2 regions of the Mojavia sp. genome follow, and region 2 is predicted to be linked to the other one. Evidence: riboswitches for the same ligand, from Rfam matches in the RefSeq annotation. Region 2 holds a riboswitch; the other holds the start of a gene.

Region 1 (10,260 bases), on a different contig from region 2:
GTTCTCTAATTTTTAGCCTTTTTGGTGTTGGATTAACTCTTAAGCATAGGCTCAGGCAGAACTATCTAAGTAAAGCAAGATAAAAATAGTAGTCTTCACAACTGAAAAACACTCATATCAGCAATATTGAGGTTATTAAATTGACTCGAAACTCGCCAGAAGAGGACAAAGACAGGCACAGATAAGGGTAAGGGGGGCAAGCAGACAATGCTATCCAAATTTTTTCCCTTGTCCTCTTCCTCATCCCGCAAGCCACGTGCGGTAACACCCAAAAGTTTCAAGCCCCCGCTGAATCGGGAGATTTATTGGCTTGTAATCATGTGGGCACACAATAATGTTCTGATTACTTTCCAAGTCGTCCCCCTAATTCCTTGTCGCCGTCAATGCTGCACAGCTAGGATCTTTAGCTTCTGTAAGTAATATTATTAACAAAATATTTGTCACTTTGCTTACAGTCAATTTGCGTAATGACTGTTACTATTATAACTACTTCGGTTCAAAGTGCAGATAGATAATCCTTGTATGGTATTTTTATTGATTAGCACTCATTTATCTTGTTGGAAACTTGGGTGCTTTTGTTGACTGTGCAAACGGCTAAACGAACACACTACAACCAAACAATTCATTCCATCCACTGTACCCAATCGGGGGCAGCTGCAACCAACTGGCCAAATTTAAGAGGCTCAACCTCTTGTGAGAGCGAACGGCTAGCAGTAACTTCTAATAGGAGTGAATCAGGCGCAAAGAATTCATTCAATACTGTTGGACGAGGCAAACTACGATGATCAAATTTAGGATTCCATTGGCTGTAATTAAAGACTCGTAAACCATCTAGGCTAGAATGTACACTGGCTGAGACAAAATAAGGATGGTCATTATTCGCTCGCGATTGGCTTGTTAAGAGGGAAATCCGCGCTGCTGATGCAGTGAATCGAAACCGATGAAGATGGGTTTAAGAACCAATTCACGCCATCCACTCTACCCAATTGGGAGCTTCGGCCACTAACTGAGAGAACATCTGCGGCTGTGCCTCCTCAAATGCCAGCATCACCCCCCAACGCTCGTCAGTTGTGAGGGAACTGAGGAACTCTTTGACCGCTTCCACACCATTTTTCAATCGTTCCATAGCTAATGCAGCATAAGATTTAACCTGCTGCCACCATAAATCAATTGGATTGTCTTGTCCGTTCATATCCCCCAAATTATTACTTCCATTAGTGGGAAGGTTATAAGGTGATGATGTGTCACCAACTTGTATTGGTACATTTATATTATTAGTGACTGACACCAAATCAATTCAAAATTCAAAATTCAAAATTTAACATGGAGGTAATTAATTTTGCATTTTGAATTATTAATTTTAAATTCGGAGCGAAGCGACGTTACACCAACTCCCGATTTAACCACCTAGAGAAAATCCCATCTCGCCCATCGTCAGCAGGAAGAAACTTATATACACACTCCCGTTTTCCTCGTGGCCCCAACCGACCAACATAAGACAGCCTCAAATCGATTTTGTCGAGGAGCTTTTGTGCGATCGCTATGGGAGTAAATTTCTCGGTAATAGTCACATTCAGATAATTCTTGATGACATACCGATTCTCCACAGCCCTCGCCTTAAACTCCTGCATTTGTTCGTCAGACCCCCTCAACTGAACTTCAGGCGTGAGAAACTGCAACAGATTGAGGTTTTCCAGTAACAAAACAGAAGACAACATCTGCCCCTTGTTGAAATCAGGCTTCCAAATGCAATTTTCCCCAGCTTCCGCCATTCCCTTGGCTCGTTTGCCATCACGCTTAGTCAAGAATTCCCGCCCCAGCGTCAGATAATAGTGCAGCCGCAGTTGGGTATACCAGCCGTCATCATCCTTCTCCACCAATTCGGGTGTAACCTCAACTTCATAACGGTGGGATAATTCAGCTTTACGCTGCTGATGTCTTTCGGCTGGAGTTTTCGCTCGTTGGTTTTGCAGTTTCTTGAGTTGGGCATCAGATATATCATCAGAATCAGCGATTGCCTCCGGCACTGCGCTCCGCGCAATCGCCTTCAATTCACCAGAGTACAATTCATTTGATGCCGCCTTAACTTCCTTGATGATTTCCCCACCCTCATCAGAATCAGCATCAGGAGCATCAATAACGGTATACCCATCAGCCACCAATCCTCTCAACACAAACTCCTGATAGCGCTTCATTTCTACGTTAATCACACAAGCGCGCTTACCCCAGGCTTGTAAAGATTCGGGTTGGAAGTTGGAGTCGATGTAGCTGTAATCCTGATTATCCGCAGCTGACAAAAGAGCAATGTTAGCCTGGGTCGCAACGTGCTGACTCCGCAATAATCCACCAATAGAAGTTGAACCATTACCGACAGTCCCCATACCGTACCGACTAACCCAAATATGACGGTCAACAGTTTCCCTTAATCTCGCCAACAATTGAGCAAACTCCCGTGTTCGAGCCACAAATCAGTCGGCTTTCCACTGATTGGTTTAATCTGAAATTTTCTTACAGCACCCAAACTGATAGATGCAATGGCTGGGTTAATTCCCATAGATGGTTCATTGTCCGAATGCCAGCCGATAGAATCCTGGCCGCTGCGGTACTGATTGCCAATGACGATGCGGAAGCTGTAGCTGGTGGCAGCAGTAATCTTATCTCTGAGTTGGGCTAGTGGCTCTGTCCAGGGCAGGGGCTTCAAAAACACGCTATTGGAGTAGAGGTAATCACATCCTTTGTCACCATAAATGCACTCTAGCCGAGGCACAGGAATAATCTTGCCCACCATCCTGATGTGATTCTGCTGCCATTGGAGTTGTTTGCAGTGCTGGTATAGTTCGTTTGCCTCTTGGATAGTCAAAAAGTCGGGGTAATAGGTAACGGGTAAAACTGGGGCGGGTTCATCAAACAGATTGAGTTGTTGCATATTACTGTTCTCCCTGTGACCAGAGTTGTTTCAATGCTTCTTGTTTTGCTGCTTCTAAACGCTCTTGTTCTTCGGGCGACACCTCACCAATCAACTGCTGTACTTCCGTCCGTTGCTTGTGCTGAATCTGTTGGGTTGTGGCAGCTGGTAAGGCCAGTGATTTATCTTTTCCTTGCCCTGATGGCCGAAAGTTACGGCGGCGGAAGATATAGCGGAAGTGGCGCTTGTCTTGAGGGGATAGCTGACGCCATACCTCAGCATTCCAACCAGGGGGTATGAAGTCGGTTGATGGTGGTAGTATGTTTTGAATTTGGGATTGCAACTGAGCGATCGCCTTGCCTTGTTCTTCGATTACCGTGCTTTGCTGTTCTACTCTTTCCAAGAGTTGGGCAAGTAGTTCTGAGGTTTGCGGGGCTAACTCTGCTTCACGAGTTTTCACCGCGAAATAGTTTTGTGCGGCAGCTATTTCTGGTTTTCGTGAGTCCCCATTCATTGCTGTGAGATAGGGAGCAACGCGATTTTCTGAAGTCGAACAAAAACAAGTGACAATGCTCCACCCCAAGGCCAGGCGATCGCTAAAACATGAATTCAAGTAAAATGTATAAAATGTTCAGGCACTGCTGGGATTAAGGAAAGAATTAAAAATAGAGTTACAAAAATTGTCCCAACTGCCAGCTATCCATTGACATCGCAGATGTAACATAATCTCTGCGTTATCTGGAAGCCAAAATTTACTGTTCCCTTTCATGCGTAAGTTAACAGCTTGACGAATTAAACTTTCAACGGCACCGCTCCCAAGGGGTAGCTGATGGAGTGCGACTAAGTGATAGTTTAATAGTCGCCTACGGTAAGCTTTGAGAATATAATTACGTTCTCGCACCAAAATTTTACAACGCTCGTCAGTTGCTGTTGAAATAAATTCATCCATATACTTTGACATGACCAACTGTTAATATCTGCCTAGTATAATTACCATATTTTTTGATTTTCTGATTTGACAAACTTCTTGTTTGCTTGATTGCTATATCCACAGCTGACTGAGAGTGAGATAGTTTATTTAGTAAAACTGCTACACATTCTCCTGCTAAAGCTAATGCTGTATTTCTAATTTCTTCTTCTAATGCTTTAAAAGTCTGAGCCGACCATTCGCTCAGATTTTTAATTTCTAAAAGTTTCGTAACTTTTTGTTTAAAGTCTGACAGTGATTTGCTTAAATCTAAACTTGAATATATTTTTTCGTTCATGAAGTGTAGGCATTCCCTGTTTTGATATCAAATCTCAAAACTTTTACTCAAAGGGCATCCTACACTTTTTTGTCTCCATCAGAGAACTCAACAACCATAATAATAGAGTTATCTCAGTATTACTGAGGGATTAGCTATCTAACTAGTATCTATTTTACTAATTTACTGAACTTTCGGTTTAGCAATCGCCTCCTGTGGGGTGGAGCATCGTCACTCGTTTTTGTCCGACTGAGGAAAATCGCGTTGCTCCCTTTGAGATGATGTTTGGGGAATATCATGTGTGTCTGTGCATTGTCGAGAATAACACTATATTATTAGTGCCTGACATGAAATCAGAACCGTACGGAAGATTTTTGAATCTTTCTAACGATAGTGCAAGTTTTTTGAAAACTAACATAATATCAGGGTTAATGAACATAAGTTAGCAACAAGTAAGTGTGACACATACATAATTTACGTGTTCATGAACTTGACATTGTTAACTATGACAGTTAAGATGAGCAATAAAATTAAATCAGTCTGCCTAATCTCTTGTTTGTTCCAAAGACATTTATGTTGTATGGAGATAAACAAGGAGCGGAGGAACCAAATTCGGGGCGTATCTCTGGCAAAGTTTAAAGCAAAAGTGTGAAGAATCAACTTCATCCCACAAAGCTTGAATGATCTAGAGAAGGACATCTCTCAGTTCTAGTCCGTCAGCTAACTTCGTAGGCATTGGGAGGAGATTGAACGAGCAGCATAATTAAAATCAATGCTTTGTCTCGTCAGTATCCTTGGCTGGTAACTTTGCGCTTCGTTGTACCTGCCCTCGCTCCGGAGGCAAGGAAAATATAACTTGTGTTTCTGGTATCTGAGGCAGACTAGTTGCCTTGAGGTAAAATTTTACTATGTTTTTCAATAAAAACCATCATATTGTTTTGGTATCTGTTGATGGTGACCCTGCCGTGAAAATCGGTCAACAAGAAGCTGGTCGCCAAAGAGTAGAGGCTTATTTGAGTTGGTATAGTGTTGCCTCTGGGTTAAACAATCTCTACACTGATTTCCTGACTCAAAATCGGGTTCAATCTCAAAAACAACCTCAGATTGCAGCTTAATCTTTATTGACCTTTTTTGACTTGATTTGACTATTTGAAGGTGATTATTGCATCTACAAATAGTCACCAATAAACTACTTAACTAGTTAATTCAAAAGGAATCACATCCATGTTGAATATTGGGGATTATGCCTTGCATCAAGAAACAGGGCAATTTGGTCAAGTTCTTGGTTACGGACATCAAATCATTAATGGTGCTTATTTTACTACTTTGAAAGTTCATCTCAAAAATTATCAGGAAAATAGTGGTTACAGCTTCTTTGTAGAAGATGTGTACTCCACTTGGATGAAAGCAAAAAATTTATAAGCTCTTGGGAGGTGGAGTCACAACACTATCTCTCAAAAAACTGAAAGCATGAAGATTGTTAAGGAATTTAGGAGAAAAAATGTCCATTCAAAATCAGAATTCTTTGACTGATGTAAATCTTTTTCCTGAAACTGATTACAAGTTAATTGGAGAGTATGCGGGTCAAAAACTTTTACTCATTGGTAAAACCAATGGTTACGGCGATCCCATCGTAGCAACAAGCGCAACGCCTTGTGAGCCAAGCCGTGAAGAATTATATGCTTACGATCTCTATGAGTTAATGAAACATAGTCAAGAGCAACTCAAGATTACTGAGAAAATTTAGTAGTCTAAGTCAACAAGCTCACAGCTTCTAGCTGTGGGCTTTCAAGGTCGTAAATGTCCATAAAGAAAAAACGAAAAAACAAGGTGAGCGTTTCATTCCCCTTCAAGAGTCTGTTTGTGAGAATGGTATTCGCGGGCTTGAAATGCAGCGAGCGCAGTATGCAAAGTCAGATAGACGTGTTGGGAGCCAATCTTGTCTAAAAGCTGCGAGTGCTTTAGTTGTTTGTAAAGATCTTGTTTAACACGTGTCAATGCAAAGGTAATACCTTGAGCAGCTAGTTCACTGTGCAATTGGGCTAATGCGTCGATGGCAGTAATATCAACTTCAACAATTGCTTCTGTGTTTAATACAAACCACTCCACAGGAGTTTTTTCGGCTTCAATTGCCGACAATGCCCGGCGCTTGAAATTTTCGACATTGGCAAAGCAAAGGGGAGCGTCATAGCGATAAATGACTAAACCTGGGATAGTTTTGGCTCCTTGCCAATCTTCAATATCGTGTAATCCAGGTAAACCTGGCACTTCTCCCAAAACTGCATCGTGCGGACGTGCTACCCTGGCAAACAAATCAATCACAGATAAACCCACTGCAATACCAACCCCAACCAAAATATCAGTAAGTAGAACTCCAAAGATTGTGACCAAAGCCAAAAATAATTCGCTACGTCGAAATTGTGCCAATCTGAGAAATTCTGGAATTTCAATCAGTTTTGTAGCCGCATAGATAACAATCGCCCCTAATGCAGCTTTTGGAAACTGTGCCAACAACGGGCGTAGGAACAATAACACCAAGATAACTACAATCAAAGCAACTAAAGAGAATGCTTGACTTTTGCTCCCTAATGAGTCAGCAATTGCAGTGCGGCTACCACTACTACTAATTGGAAAACCTTGCATTAATCCGTTTCCCAGATTTGAGGTTCCAAGTGCCAACAGTTCTTGATTAGCGTCAATTTTGTAGTGATTACGGTTAGCAAATGCTCTTGCTGTCAGTACATTATCTGAATACCCAACAATCGCAATTCCAACAGCCGAAGCAATGAGTGTGGAGAATTCCTGAGCCGATAATTTGGGGAAAGCCAAATGAGGTAAGCCTGCTGGAATCTCGCCAACTACGGCTACTCCTTGTTGGTCGAGATCGAATACAGCTACGCTAGCCGTTGCTAATAAGACTGCAAACAATGGCCCAGGCACAGTTGCAAAGCATCGCTGAATTATGAATAAAAAAGCTAAGACTATAGCTGCTAATATCAAGGTTGGCTGATGAATTTGATCTAGCTTGCTGAAGAATTCACCTACTTCTCCAAAAACAGTATTTGCCTCAATGTCAATGCCAGCAATTTTGCCTAACTGCCCTGTAATCATAATTATGGCAACCCCTGCCATATAACCAATCAGAATCGGTTTAGACAGCAAATCTGCTAAAAATCCCAAGCGAGCAATGTAGCCAATGATGCATACAATCCCAACAATGAAAGCTAGCCCAGAAGCCAGCGTTGCATAATTAGTACCATTAGATGCCACCAAAGGAGCGAGCGCTGCCGCTGTCATTACCGCCGTCGTCGATTCTGGCCCGACCGAGAGTTGAGGTGAAGAACCCAACACTGCATAAATAATCATTGGTGGCAGAATTGCCCACAATCCTACTACAGGTTGCACCCCGGCCAACTCCCCATAAGCCATACACTGCGGAATTAAATAAGCAGCTACCGTTACACCTGCCAGTAAATCAGGGAGCAACCATGCTCGCTGGTAAGACAGCAACCGTTTTAACCCTGGTATGCCTGGTAAGGTTACTTGATGCTTTTTCAACATAGCCAACCTAAGTCAGACTGAAATTTCGTTTAAGAAGATATTAACTAGTTTAAGAGAAAGTTAAGAAAAAACGAAAAATCAAAGAAGTCCTAATAGTCTGATAACCTAAAATTGCGCTTGTAAAGGCAAGCTCTTGAGGCTGGAGGAAATAGCTTGCTTTAGGGGCTTCCAAATAAAAAAATATCCCATCGCTTTGACGGCAGGGGGCAGCGAGCAGGGGGAGGGAAAGTCGTTTTAATTGCAGGAATTGAATAATTTATTTTTTGGAGTTCCCTTATTAGCAATAATTTTTACTACCTGTTCCCAGGGCTTGCTACTACGCGCTCTTGCTCTTTTGTGTCGCAAACTACTATAGATGATGCAACAGCCTTGGAGCTACACCACCACAGACCTACAACCGTCCGCAAAGTTAACTCCAACCATCCAGTTCCCCAAATATCGATTCGGTGAACGGCTCACCATCAGCAACACTAATAGCATCACCAAGGGAGGAAACAAGCTCAGGCGTAGAATTTACCCGCACACGCCGCTCAAAGGCGCAATCTCAGCCTCATCCATTTCAGTGTTAATCCAATCAACCTTAACAACTTTGGGGCATCGCTTGAACTTGTATCTCACTCATAACCTATTCATAACCAATCTGTGAGCAACAATCCGGTAGTCTAAATTGCGACTGGAATGGTGTGGGCAAAAACTACTTATCTAAAATACGCTCACGGATTCCAGAATAATCGAGGATATGATGATGACCAAGCTTGACTACACAGTGTTTAGACGCATCAGTATTAAACATTTGCGGCGGAAAATGTGTTTACTGACCCTAATTTTACCGTTTCTGACATCTACTACTACGAGTTTGGTGGTTGCCAGAGAGAATGAGACTGCAAACGCGCCCTACGAAATCGGGCTTTGGGGCGATTTACCCTACTCAGACGCACAGGAGGTTGGCGTAACACGACTAATTGAGGACATGAATTCGCAGAAACTTGCTTTCACTGCCCACGATGGCGATCTCAAAGCTGGTTCTAACAGCCTTTGCGACAACGCGCTATACGCCAAGGCTCTCGGCTACTTCAACTCCCTGGAAGCGCCAGCAGCTTTCACGCCAGGTGATAACGATTGGACAGATTGCGATCGCCCTTCCAATGGTGGATTTAACTCGCTAGAGCGCCTCGACTATGAGCGTCTGGTATTCTTCAGTACTTCTTTGTCTCTGGGGCGGCGTCGGTTAGCTCAACAAGTGCAGGTGGTCCCATTGTGCCTCGGTGTCAACGGTGTGGTGCCCTGTGTCGAGAACCGCCGCTGGACAGTCGGCAGAGTTACCTATGCAACACTCAACATCCAGGGTTCGTGCAATAACCTATGCGACACTACACCTGACCCAGCAGAGTACGCGGCGAGAAACGCAGCCAATATTGCATGGATGAAACAGACTTTTCAAGTGGCAGTTGAACCATTGCCAACAGTCCCCATACCGTACCGACTGACCCAAATATGACGGTCAACAGTTTCCCTTAGTCTCGCCAACATCTGCCTCACGGAGTTCACAGGCTGCACACCTTGAAATATCCCCCACACCGAATCAAAATGTCCTTTGATGTCGATGGAAACACCAGTTTCCAGACTAGGGGAAGCGATAACCAAATCGTACTGTGTGAGAATCTCGTTGAGATGCGCGATACACCCACAAGCTGGATGTGTGGGGTCGCCAACAGAATCGCTATCAATTCTCAAAATTCGTAGATGGGGGAATTTGCGCCGGAACCGTTGTTCTAATGCAATTCACCCCAAAGCGATCGCATAATGCCTCACCCAGTTGAATGCGATGGGTGATAATCAGCACTCGTCGCCCCTGGTCGCCTTTAGTACTCGCTTCTTTCACCGATATTTCCAACCCCTGAACATTAGCGAAACCGACAACACTATATTTGTGACCGCAGGGGGTGTTTACCCTGTCTTGCTCAACTTCAACCGCTTTTAGTCGGTGCAAAATTTCGGTCTGTTGCTGTTGTTGTTGGAGTAAATGCTGTTCTTGCTCTGGTAAATGTTTAGCGATCGCTGCAAGTAACTGTATTTGTGTCATGGCGGTTTCCCTATTGTTGGCGGGTTTAGTCCAGCCCGTGATATCCTGCATCCAGGCGCGAACACCGATGGCGTTGAATGAACGGCATACCAATCTTGCTTGTGGGTTACAATACCTCCCAGCGTCAAAGGCGTAGTATTCCAAGATGATTGCGAGCGCTGTGTCAGGGATGCCAGTTGTTCTCCACCCTGTTAGTTCACCAGCATCAAACCCTTGTACGATAAGAGTTTGAGCTAATTTAGTCGGTTTTAGTTCACCGCTTTGAAGATGATTGATAATTGCAGTGTGGTCTACCCCAGCCAATCTCGCAGTTGCTCTAACACTGGCTTTAGCTTTACCCGATGCATCAACTTCAATCTCTTCTTTAATCTGTTCGATAATTTGAGCTACTTCGATTTGAGACATAGTTTTAGTTGTGTGATGAGTACAAAGTGTTGTGTTTGGACTTAGACATTCACCCGCACCAA
Region 2 (10,260 bases):
GTCTTGATTAATTCAAAATTCAAAATTCCAGTATGACCAATTATTACTAATTAATTATCGGGATTTTAAGTCGGCGATCGCACCTTTGGTCATGGCAGCAATAGCTTTATCGGTCGCTTTTGGCAAATGATAATACTTACCTCCCGCAGTTTGCGCTAATTCCTTAGCAAAGCCAGTAGAAACAAATTTACTCTCCGTATCAATTACTAATAGTTGCATCCCCAAAGCTCGGATTCGAGCAGCAATTTCTAACAATTCGGCTTTGATATCTGGCTTCTCACCTGGTTCTAGCTGTTCACCTAAAGAACGTGCTAAGGGAATATTGCCCCGCCCATCGGTTATCGCTACAACCACGACTTGCCCAATATCTCCACTCATTTGGGCATTCAAGCCAACGCGTACAGCTTGGGTTAAACCATGAGCTAAGGGCGAACCACCGCCACAAGGCAACCTTTCCAAACGGTTACGTGCCAAGGCTATCGAACGTGTTGGAGGTAATAACACCTCTGCTTGTTCTCCTCGGAAGGGGATTAAAGCCACCTGGTCGCGGTTTTGATAAGCTTCGGTTAAAAGTTGCATTACTGCACCTTTAGCTGACTGCATCCGATTTAGAGCCATAGAGCCAGAAGCATCTACCACAAACACTATTAGCGCCCCGGCTTTGCGTACCAAGCGCTTGGCGCGAATGTCTCCTTGTTCGACAATTACTTTGCGATCGGGGTGTCTTTCGCGTCGTGCTTTTTGATATGGAGCAGCAGCTCTCAAGGTAGCATCTACTGCAATTCGTCTCACTTTGCCTTTGGGCAACATTGGCTTAATATAGCGTCCTCGGTCTTCGGAAAATATCACACTCCGACTACCAGATTTGCCTTGGCGCTTGGCCATTTGGGCAAAATAAAGCACGCTGTCATCGAGGATTACCCCTTCCGGATCAAAAATAAATTCTTCCGGGATGCTTGGTGGTTCTTGTTGTTCTTGCTCCTCTTGCTCTTCTTCCTGTTCGTCTTGTTCTTGTTCTGATTCGTCTTGAGCTTCAGGCGGGGGAGGAGGTGGCGGTGGTGGTGGTGCTTGTTCGGGTGGTGGTGTCTGCACGATTGTCGCCCGTGGTACAATTACCAACTCTACAGCACGACGCAAATCTTCAGCATTGACTGTATTGCGTCCTTCCAAAGCTGCTGCGGCTTTGGCAACTCGCACAGCAAATAACTCAGCACGGTGTCCTTGGACTCCGCCACGAAGTGCCTCATCTACTAAATAAGCAATTTGTTCGCGGGTAATGGTTACATCTTTCAACCATTCCCGCGCCAGGATTATTTGAGTTTTGAGAGCGTCTAAGTCTTCATTATATTGTTGAAGAAACTCTTGGGGAGACTGGGAGTAAGCGATCGCTTGCTCTACTGCTTGTACTCTTTGATCTAAGCCGAGTACACCGTCTGCTGAAAGGGCGATCGCAATTCTATCTAGTAAATGCTCCCGTAATGCTCCTTCTTCTGGGTTATAGGTGGCAATAAACAGTGACTTGCAGGAATGTTGAAAGCTTATGCCTTCTCGCTCTATTTGGTTGCGTCCCTCGGATAATACTGTCAGTAGCTGATTGCTGATTTGGTCATCTAGTAAGTTAATTTCGTCCACATATAAGACACCCCGGTTGGCTGTGGCGAGTAACCCAGGCTGAAATACAGTGTCTCCTTGTTTTACTGACTGTTCCACATCCACAGAACCCAGGAGTCGGTCTTCTGTCACTCCTAGAGGAATTTGCACAAAAGGTGCAGGGATAATTTCGGTGGGAACATCTTGAATATCTTTATCTGCGTATTCTGCTAAAAGTTTGTCATCCCAATCTTCTGGGTGATTAGGGTCGCAATTGCTGATTGAGCCTTGAACAACTTCAATCGGTGGTAGCAGAGCATGGATTGCACGAGCCATCACAGATTTTGCCGTACCGCGACGACCTGCGATCGCTACTCCCCCCAACCCAGGATCGACTGCTGCTAAAAGTAAAGCTAATTTAATTGCTTCTTGCCCAACTACGGCTGTTAGGGGAAAAGAAGTGATTGTAGGGTTAATAGTAGGCGCAGGCATTGTTTGCAAAATAGCTAGTCTCGGCTCTTAGCATATCAATGTTCTGGCACATTTAGAATAAGTGTTGTGACAAGTTTCCCCAAGGGAGCAAAATGTATGAGTATTGCTCAAGCTAAACGCTTCACTTTAGACGAATATCACAGACTTACAGAATTGGGCTTTTTCCATGAGGATGACCATATTGAATTAATCAACGGAGAAATCATCCAAATGGTATCAAAGGGTAGACCACATGAAACTTGTTTGCGAAGGTTATGGAAAGAACTCCCAAAACTTGTAGGAGATAGGGCAACTTTGCAATCTCAAGCCCCAGTTACGTTACCTCCTAACAGCGAACCTGAACCAGATTTTGCTATTCTCCAAAACCGATCTGATGATTATCTATCCGCTCACCCTGCACCTACTGATGTGTTACTGGTCGTAGAGGTTTCAGATTCTTCTTTAGATTATGACCAAGTTGTGAAAATTCCCCTTTATGCTAAAGCTGGAATTTCTCATTATTGGATATTCAATTTATTTGATAATCATTTGGAATGTTACAGCGAACCCTATCAGGATAGTTTAGGTAAATCTGGTTATGCAAATAAACGAATTATTTTACCCGATCAAATAATATCTTTACCGGGCTTACCTGATTTATCTGTTGATTTAAGTAAGATATTCCCGCCAAAACTGAATTATTAATATTTTATGGCTTATAGTGATTTCAAACTTGCTAATATCATCGATACTTTTGGTTTAATTATCCACGAGTCATCTGGAATGTTTGCAAGTGTACAGGAGCAAGAATGTAGTGATTTATTATCTACAATTCTTAGAGAAAATGTTGACTTAGCCGTAGCTATCAGTTCCGATAAAGCTCGTAGCGAAATGATAATTAGCCCGATTTTATTAGAAATTAGACGCAAATTTAATTATGAAATCAGTTTGTTTTCTGGAGTCGATTTTACTGTTGATAGCCAACGTGGGCTAAATGGTTTTTGTGATTTTATCTTAAGCCTGTCTTCCGAGCAGTTGCTTGTACGCAGCCCGGTGATTGTCCTTGTAGAGAGCAAAAAGGAAAACTTAAGGTCTGGTTTAGCACAATGTATTGCCGAAATGGTAGCTGCCCAATTTTTTAACGAGAAAAGTCAAAATCAAATCAAGGCTATATATGGTGCTGTTACTATCGGTACTATCTGGCAATTTATGAAGCTTGAAGGAAATATAGTTTCGATTGATTTGAGTGAATATTATATCAATGATATTAAAAAAATATTAGGCATTTTGTATAGTGCGATCGCAGAAAGTAAGCTGTAAATTATTTATCAGTGTGAAAACTGAGAAAAGACTTTAGTTTAATTATTCAAGTTGATATATAGGAATCCGATTTGATTTTTGAACAAATGACCTACTCTTGAAGCTTAAGTGTAGGGGGGTAATGTACTGTAGTCAAAATGCTGTATTATTATTTACTAAAAAATATATTGACAACCGTATTCAGTTGTGTAAGTCTATATTTAGACAGCAAAACAACTGCGCTCTAAAGTAAAACTCTCAGGTGCAAGTATTGGTAGCTGTCTCAGCGGTATAATTCCTATTTTACCTGCTATATTTCTTGTTTACCTTCGGCTGATTATTTAGCTGAATGTTACTTTAAGACTTCTATAAATTTAGAGTCCAAGAACAAAAAGATTATTTATCTAAATGTTCATCCGGAAGTAAACGCGAAATGCAGCAGTTAAAGTAGGAATTCTATAACTGAGACTGAAACTAATTCAGCTTGTAATAGTGAGACGTTGTACTATTAAAGCAATTTTTAGTACAAATATATTTTAGATGTATTATCTGTTGAAGCTGTCCAGTTCACTAAAATACTGGAACAATGAAAATGGTTGCTCATCTAGCCTCAAACGGACAAATAAATCAGCAGAAGCGTTTAGTTTCCATCTATTGGGATTATCAGAATACTAAATTAAGCCTAGATACAGTCAAACTGTTATTGGACTTTTCCAAATGCAAAGGACGTTTAATTTGTAAAAACGTTTATTATAATTCGCAGTGTGCAGATCAAGCTGCTGCAAGGAATAGTATAGCTAATCTTGATTTTAAGTGTCTTGATGTTCCTTGCCCTCTTAAAAACAGTGCAGACAATCAATTAATAGCTGACTGTCTTGAAGATATTCACAGCAATGTATCTCCAGACATAGTTATTCTTATATCTGGAGATGGAGACTTTGTGAAATTGGTTCGGAATCTGCAAAAATTAGGTAAACAGGTTATCATTTTTGCTCAAATAGGTAATGTAAAACAAAAACTAAAAGAGCTTGCTGATGAATTTCGTTTTGTAGAGGAGTTACGTGAGTTAGTTGGTAATAAGGCTCAAACTCAAAACACTGCTGTTGATTCTCAAATTAATTACAATGAGGCTAAAGATTACTTGATTGCAGCTATCAAAACTGCCTTAAGTCAAAATAAGCCTACGGCATTTGGCTGCATTGACAAATTGATGCGTCAGCTTTGCCCTAAATATCAGGGAGTTTCTTCTATTTGTACATCTAAAGGCAATAAATTTAAAAAATTTAGTCAGTTTGTTGATGCTGCTGTAAAGGATGGGAAAGTCACAAGGCAGAATCAACAATTGTTTTTACATGAGTTAGACAAAGTTGCTGCTTGAACTTGCTTTTGAGAACCTAGTTGAGCAAAACAACTAGGTTTTATAAAACACCGCTATTCGCGGTTTTTTCATGTTTAAAGATAATCAAACCTGCATAATTACCCAACAATCTATTTCTGCAACAAGCCAAATCATCAAAATGCATAAACTTCTAACATTCCGCGATGAAAAACTTCTGCGTCGTGCGCTTACTCACCGTTCTTATGTTCATGAGAACCCAGGAGAAGGTGAACACAATGAACGTCTAGAGTTTCTTGGTGATGCTTTACTGAATTACTTAAGTGGGGATTACCTCTATCATCGTCATCCAGAAAAGGGAGAAGATGAATTAACACGGCGGCGTTCGGCGCTGGTAGATGAGAAGCAATTGGCAAAGTTTGCCGAAGAGGTAGATTTAAACTTTAAGATGCGTTTAGGAAAAGGTGCTATTCAAGATGGAGGATACTATAACCCCAATTTACTCAGCAGTACCTTTGAAGCTGTCATTGCCGCTTACTATCTAGATAACGATTCTAATATTGAAGCAGTTCGTGCAATTATAGAACCACTGTTTGATTCAGTATCTGAAAATATTGTTATAATTCGCTCTAATGTAGACTCAAAAAATCGCTTTCAAGAATGGGTGCAATGTAATATCACCCCAACTCCCCCCAAATATGTCACAGTGCAAATCGGTGGTTTATCTCATGCACCAGAGTTTTTAGCACAAGTTTTTGTGGATGAAAAAGTGTATGGAGAAGGTAAGGGACGCAACAAGAAAACTGCTGAGAAAGCTGCGGCTGAGGATGCACTAGCTAAGTTAAAAAAACAAGGGTTGTTGTAAAGATGATTTTTTATTTAGCGCAAAGGAGTTGCACCTTTGCGGTATAATTAGCTATTTTAAATTTTCAATTGCAAAGGCAAAGTCACAGAGAAAGTGGAACCAACTCCTACCTGAGAAACTAAATTAATTTCTCCTTGCAGTAGTTTTACTAGTCGTAAAACTATTGCTAACCCTAGTCCAGTGCTTTCGGGAAGGTAAGACATATCGCTAGAACCTACTCGAAAGTACGGTTCAAAGATTCGGGTTTGGTTTTCTGGTGTAATACCAATTCCGGTGTCAGCAACTGCAATTACAAAGTGTGAGGGGATTGCTGATTCTGGATTTTGCAATACCTCACAGTTTATATTTATAGTTCCTGATTCTGTGTAGCGAATCGCATTGCTAACTAGATTTGTGACTATTTGTTGTAATTGCAAAGCATCTGTAATTACTTCTTCGCAAGCGCGTTCGCCTTTGGCGTTGGCGAAGCCATCGCAATCAACTACAATTTCTAAATTTTTCTCTCTAGCTAAAGGTTCCAACATTTCACAGACATTGCTAATTAATTCACGTACATCTGTAGGTGCTGGTTCAGGCATTATCTTTCCTGCATCATATCGTGAGAGTTCTAATACATCGTTGATTAGCCGCAGTAGGTGCCTACCATTACGTAACACGCGCTCAATATGTTCTACATTTATATAGTTCTCTATTACCGCAGTTTGCTGTCGTTGTTGGCGCAAAAATAGATCCGAGTAGCCAATAATTGAAGTTAGAGGACTTTTTAATTCGTGGGCTAGTTGGGAAAGATTATCTTGATTACTGCTAACTAAGCGATTTAATTCTTCATTATGCAGCCTAAGCGACAAATATAGTTGCTGTAGTTCTCGCAAACTTGCCTCAAAATAACTATTAAAACACCGGGCGATCGCTTCATCAATCACAGTATCAATCAAACGCATAGCACGAATGATTTCTGCTGGTGTTCCCTGCAATAAATATGTTTCTATAGTTTCAAATATAACTGTTCTTAGCAAATGATATTCTCGCGCAATTTCTGATGGGTCAAAGCCTTGTTCTGCCCGGAGTATTCCATGCTCCCAACTAGCAACAACTATTGATTTAACATCATTACCTTGAGATTTAGAAAGCACTGTTACCATCGCTTTAATAACCTCAGGCAGATGATTTCTTATTGCTGTGTAAGATAAGTCATCAGCACTTTCAATATGCCTATCTTGACGAACCTCTTCCACCCACTTTTGAAGGATAGATTCAGTTTTTTCAGCCAGTAATTGACTAAAATCCATTATCTTAAATATTACAAATAGATAGATGTTTAAAATTCCAGATGCAATTAGTCTATCAAGAGCGGTGTCAAAATTACAAAATTAAGAATAAAACAAAACTACCAAAAGATATAGATTTTACTTGATTTACTTATCAACCGCTGAATTACCGAAAGTCGGCGATAAAGCCCACTCCAACAAGAGGGGTAGGATGAATCTTCCCCTTGGCTTGGGGCATTGGGGAGCCAGTGTCGTGAGCGGGTTTCCGGACTTGAGGCAACTGGCGCGATCGGGCATTGGTGATTCTTCCCCATGCCCCATGCCCTTTTCCCACTTGGACGCGAAATCCCACTCATAGGGTGGGATGAGCTTAACTTGATTACTAAAACCGTATGTCTTAAGATAGAATGTATTATATTTAACTTAAACACAACAAAATAGCTAAAAGTACAACTCTGTTGATACTTGACTATTTAGCGTTGTGTACCTCTCCAGGCAGGAGATTCGCTAGGTAGCACGGCTAAATATATAAACCCAGAGATTACCAAATACTTAAAATAGCTAATATATTTCGGTATTTAAATCAACAGGTTTAATCTCAGGAGGTATGTTTTTACTGAGCAATCGTGTTATATTGTGCAAAATTAGAGTAAGTCAGCCTAATCCAGCACATCGCGGTGCGTAACGCTGGAGCGGAGGAACCAAATTGTGGGGCGTATCTTTATAAAAAGGATAAATGTGGAATCACATTTGATCCTTTAGAAGAGGGGCATCTCTCAGCCCTAGCCCGTCAGCTAACTTCGTAGGCATTGAGAGGAGACTGAAGAGATCACATTTTTGTAATCTCATCAGTGTCCAAGGCTGGTACTGCTCGGATTATTGTACCCGTGCTTACATCTGTTGAGGTTGTAGATGATATTTCAACTAAATTTAGCAGCGATCGCTGCGATCGCCAGTCAAGCGGCGTGGAAAAAAGCAAAACCTGTAATTGCCAGGGATGTATTCTTTTTGCCCGCCTTGGGGTTTTTGGGGATAATCGTACTGTGGTGGGTTGTGGCGCTTGCCAATCACGAATTGATGCCCACTCCGCCGGAGGCGCTAGTTGCTAATCTGGATTATATCTTCAACCCGTTTTATGAGCGAGGCCCTGGCAACTTGGGAATTGGTTGGTTGTTGATAGCCAGTCTGCGACGGGTATTAATAGGTTTTGTGTTAGGTGCAGTTGTAGCTATTCCTTTAGGATTTCTCATTGGTATGTCTAAATCGGCAATGCTGGCGTTGAATCCTGTGATCCAAATTTTTAAACCCGTATCGCCTTTAGCTTGGCTGCCTATTTCCTTATCTATATTCCATCTGGCAGATCCTTCAGCCATTTTCGTAATTTTTATAACCTCTTTATGGCCAACAATTATTAATACTGCTTTAGGAGTTTCTAGCGTACCTCAAGATTATTTAGATGTGGCACGAGTCCTAGAAATACCCCGTTGGCGGCGGATTACAAAAATTATTTGGCCTGCAAGTTTGCCTTATATTTTTACAGGTTTACGTATTAGCTTAGGGATTGCTTGGTTAGTAATTGTAGCTGTGGAAATGCTCACAGGTGGTATTGGAATTGGCTTTTTTGTTTGGGATGAATGGAGCCGTTTAAATCTGAGTTCAGTTTTTTTAGCAGTGCTGGTAATTGGTATAACTGGGTTAATTCTTGATTATGCTGTGGGCAAACTTCAAGAATTAGTAACTCGCCGCCCCATAGCTTCTAAATGATAAAAATTGATTGAAAGCAAAACAGTAAGATACAGCGAGACTCTGCGTGAGCTTACTACTAAATTAATCACCATTGGAGCTACAGAAATGGGTGATACTAATCACAATAACTGGACTCGACGCGACTTTTTATTAGGAATGGGAGCAACGACAGCGGGAATGGCGCTGTCATCATGTGCAATTTCAGGAAATACTGGCGCTAAAGGATTGACGGAAGAAGCTTTAGCAGTAGAGCCAGTAGTTAGATCCCAAGACTTAGAAAAACCCGATATTACTGTGGGATACGTTCCCGTTAATGATTGTGCGCCATTTGCGATCGCCTGGAAAAAAGGTTTCTTCCGCAAATACGGTTTGAACGTCAAACTCAACCGAGAAGCTAGTTGGGCAACCTCCCGTGACGGATTAATTTTTGGTCGCTTGGATGCTTCACCCGTCGTATCTGGTGCTGTCACCAACGCCAGAGTTGGCGCTGAAGGCGCACGCCATGCCCCTTTATGTGCGGCGATGACCATTCACCGCCACGGTAACGCCATGACAATGAACAAAGCCATGTGGGATTTTGGGCTACGTCCATGGTACGAGTATCAAGAAAAATATGGCGATGGCGCTTTAGAAGCATTCGGAAGGGATTTTCGCAACTACTTTAACAAGCAGCCTTCAGAAAATAAAGTTTGGGCAGTAGTGTTGAGTTCTGCGATTTACGAATACTTTGTCCGTTACATATCTGCGGCGGCTGGCGTTGATCCGCTCAAAGAGTTTCGCGTCATTATTGTACCACCACCCCAAATGGTGACAAACGTGCGGATCGGTGCGATGCAAGCTTACATGGTGGCAGAACCTTGGAATACCAGAGCAATTACAGGTAACGAAGGCATCGGCTTTACTTTCGCCCAAGGCAAGGAAGTCTGGTTAGGGCATCCAGATCGGCTACTGGGGGTGATGGAATCTTTCATCGACAAATATCCCAAAACCTATCGTTCTCTGGTGAAGGCGATGATTGAAGCTTGCCAGTATTGTAGTAAAGTAGAAAACCGCCAAGAAGTTGCCGAACTGATTACAGATCGCTCCTTTACAGGTGCAAAACCCAAAAAACCGGGTGCTGACATTACTAAGTTTACAGGCCCGGCAATTCTCGGCAATTACAACTATGGTGGGTTTGATGGCAAAGACCGCACCATCAAAGCTGCTGATACCACGATTTTTTATGATATTCCTGATAATCTCCCCAAGCAGCCAGGAGAACACGCGACATTCTTATGGAGATCCAGAAGTATCTGGTTAATGACACAGGCAGCTCGTTGGGGACAAATTAAGGAATTTCCCAAAAATGCTGAAAAGCTAGCTGCACAAGGCTGGAAAACAGACCTTTATCGGGAAATAGCCTCGGAAATGGGGATTAAATGCCCCAAGGATGATTACAAAGTAGAACCTCCAGAAGTTTTCATCGATAAAAAAGGCTTTGACCCCAGCGATCCCGTTGGCTATTTAAATAGTTTTGAAATTAGGGCTAACGCTCCCACTCGTTTCTTCATATCTTAATTCCCAAGCCTAAATCTTGGCTAACGACTAAATTATTCAGGAGCATTTGATGATGGAATATACCCCATTAGCTATCAATACCCAGAACGAAGTATTACCCCGTAATGGATTTTTAGAAATTGAAAATT

Evidence for each region. Region 2 has a riboswitch for cyclic di-AMP ahead of ntrB (nitrate ABC transporter permease). Riboswitches for the same ligand answer to the same signal wherever they lie in the genome.
Region 1: another riboswitch for cyclic di-AMP. It lies ahead of AC5JL8_RS32480 (hypothetical protein); the one in region 2 lies ahead of ntrB (nitrate ABC transporter permease).

What each region holds. Positions count from the first base shown of each region.
Region 1 covers NZ_JCACKA010000118.1:3,091-13,350, forward strand. Annotated here, with positions in the region: gene AC5JL8_RS32445 (hypothetical protein) at 1-83, shown strand, start outside; gene AC5JL8_RS32450 (hypothetical protein) at 965-1,288, opposite strand; gene AC5JL8_RS32455 (hypothetical protein) at 1,383-2,465, opposite strand; gene AC5JL8_RS32460 (alpha-ketoglutarate-dependent dioxygenase AlkB family protein) at 2,423-2,926, opposite strand; gene AC5JL8_RS32465 (hypothetical protein) at 2,928-3,518, opposite strand; partial or broken gene AC5JL8_RS32470 (ISLre2 family transposase) at 3,537-3,854, opposite strand; gene AC5JL8_RS32475 (hypothetical protein) at 3,847-4,170, opposite strand; cyclic di-AMP (ydaO/yuaA leader) riboswitch at 4,714-4,899, shown strand; gene AC5JL8_RS32480 (hypothetical protein) at 5,058-5,264, shown strand; gene AC5JL8_RS32485 (hypothetical protein) at 5,374-5,571, shown strand; gene AC5JL8_RS32490 (hypothetical protein) at 5,651-5,896, shown strand; gene AC5JL8_RS32495 (SLC26/SulP family anion transporter) at 5,989-7,710, opposite strand; gene AC5JL8_RS32500 (hypothetical protein) at 8,450-9,208, shown strand; partial or broken gene AC5JL8_RS32505 (plasmid replication protein, CyRepA1 family) at 9,154-9,489, opposite strand; gene AC5JL8_RS32510 (hypothetical protein) at 9,434-10,198, opposite strand; gene AC5JL8_RS32515 (DUF1392 family protein) at 10,240-10,260, opposite strand, start outside.
Region 2 covers NZ_JCACKA010000124.1:258,040-268,299, reverse strand. Annotated here, with positions in the region: gene AC5JL8_RS34430 (RNA polymerase sigma factor SigF) at 1-7, shown strand, start outside; gene bchD (magnesium chelatase ATPase subunit D) at 55-2,082, opposite strand; gene AC5JL8_RS34420 (Uma2 family endonuclease) at 2,179-2,766, shown strand; gene AC5JL8_RS34415 (hypothetical protein) at 2,773-3,381, shown strand; gene AC5JL8_RS34410 (NYN domain-containing protein) at 3,947-4,738, shown strand; gene rnc (ribonuclease III) at 4,878-5,561, shown strand; gene AC5JL8_RS34400 (sensor histidine kinase) at 5,618-6,850, opposite strand; gene AC5JL8_RS34395 (hypothetical protein) at 6,996-7,181, opposite strand; cyclic di-AMP (ydaO/yuaA leader) riboswitch at 7,476-7,653, shown strand; gene ntrB (nitrate ABC transporter permease) at 7,742-8,593, shown strand; gene AC5JL8_RS34385 (ABC transporter substrate-binding protein) at 8,681-10,132, shown strand; gene AC5JL8_RS34380 (ABC transporter ATP-binding protein) at 10,185-10,260, shown strand, end outside.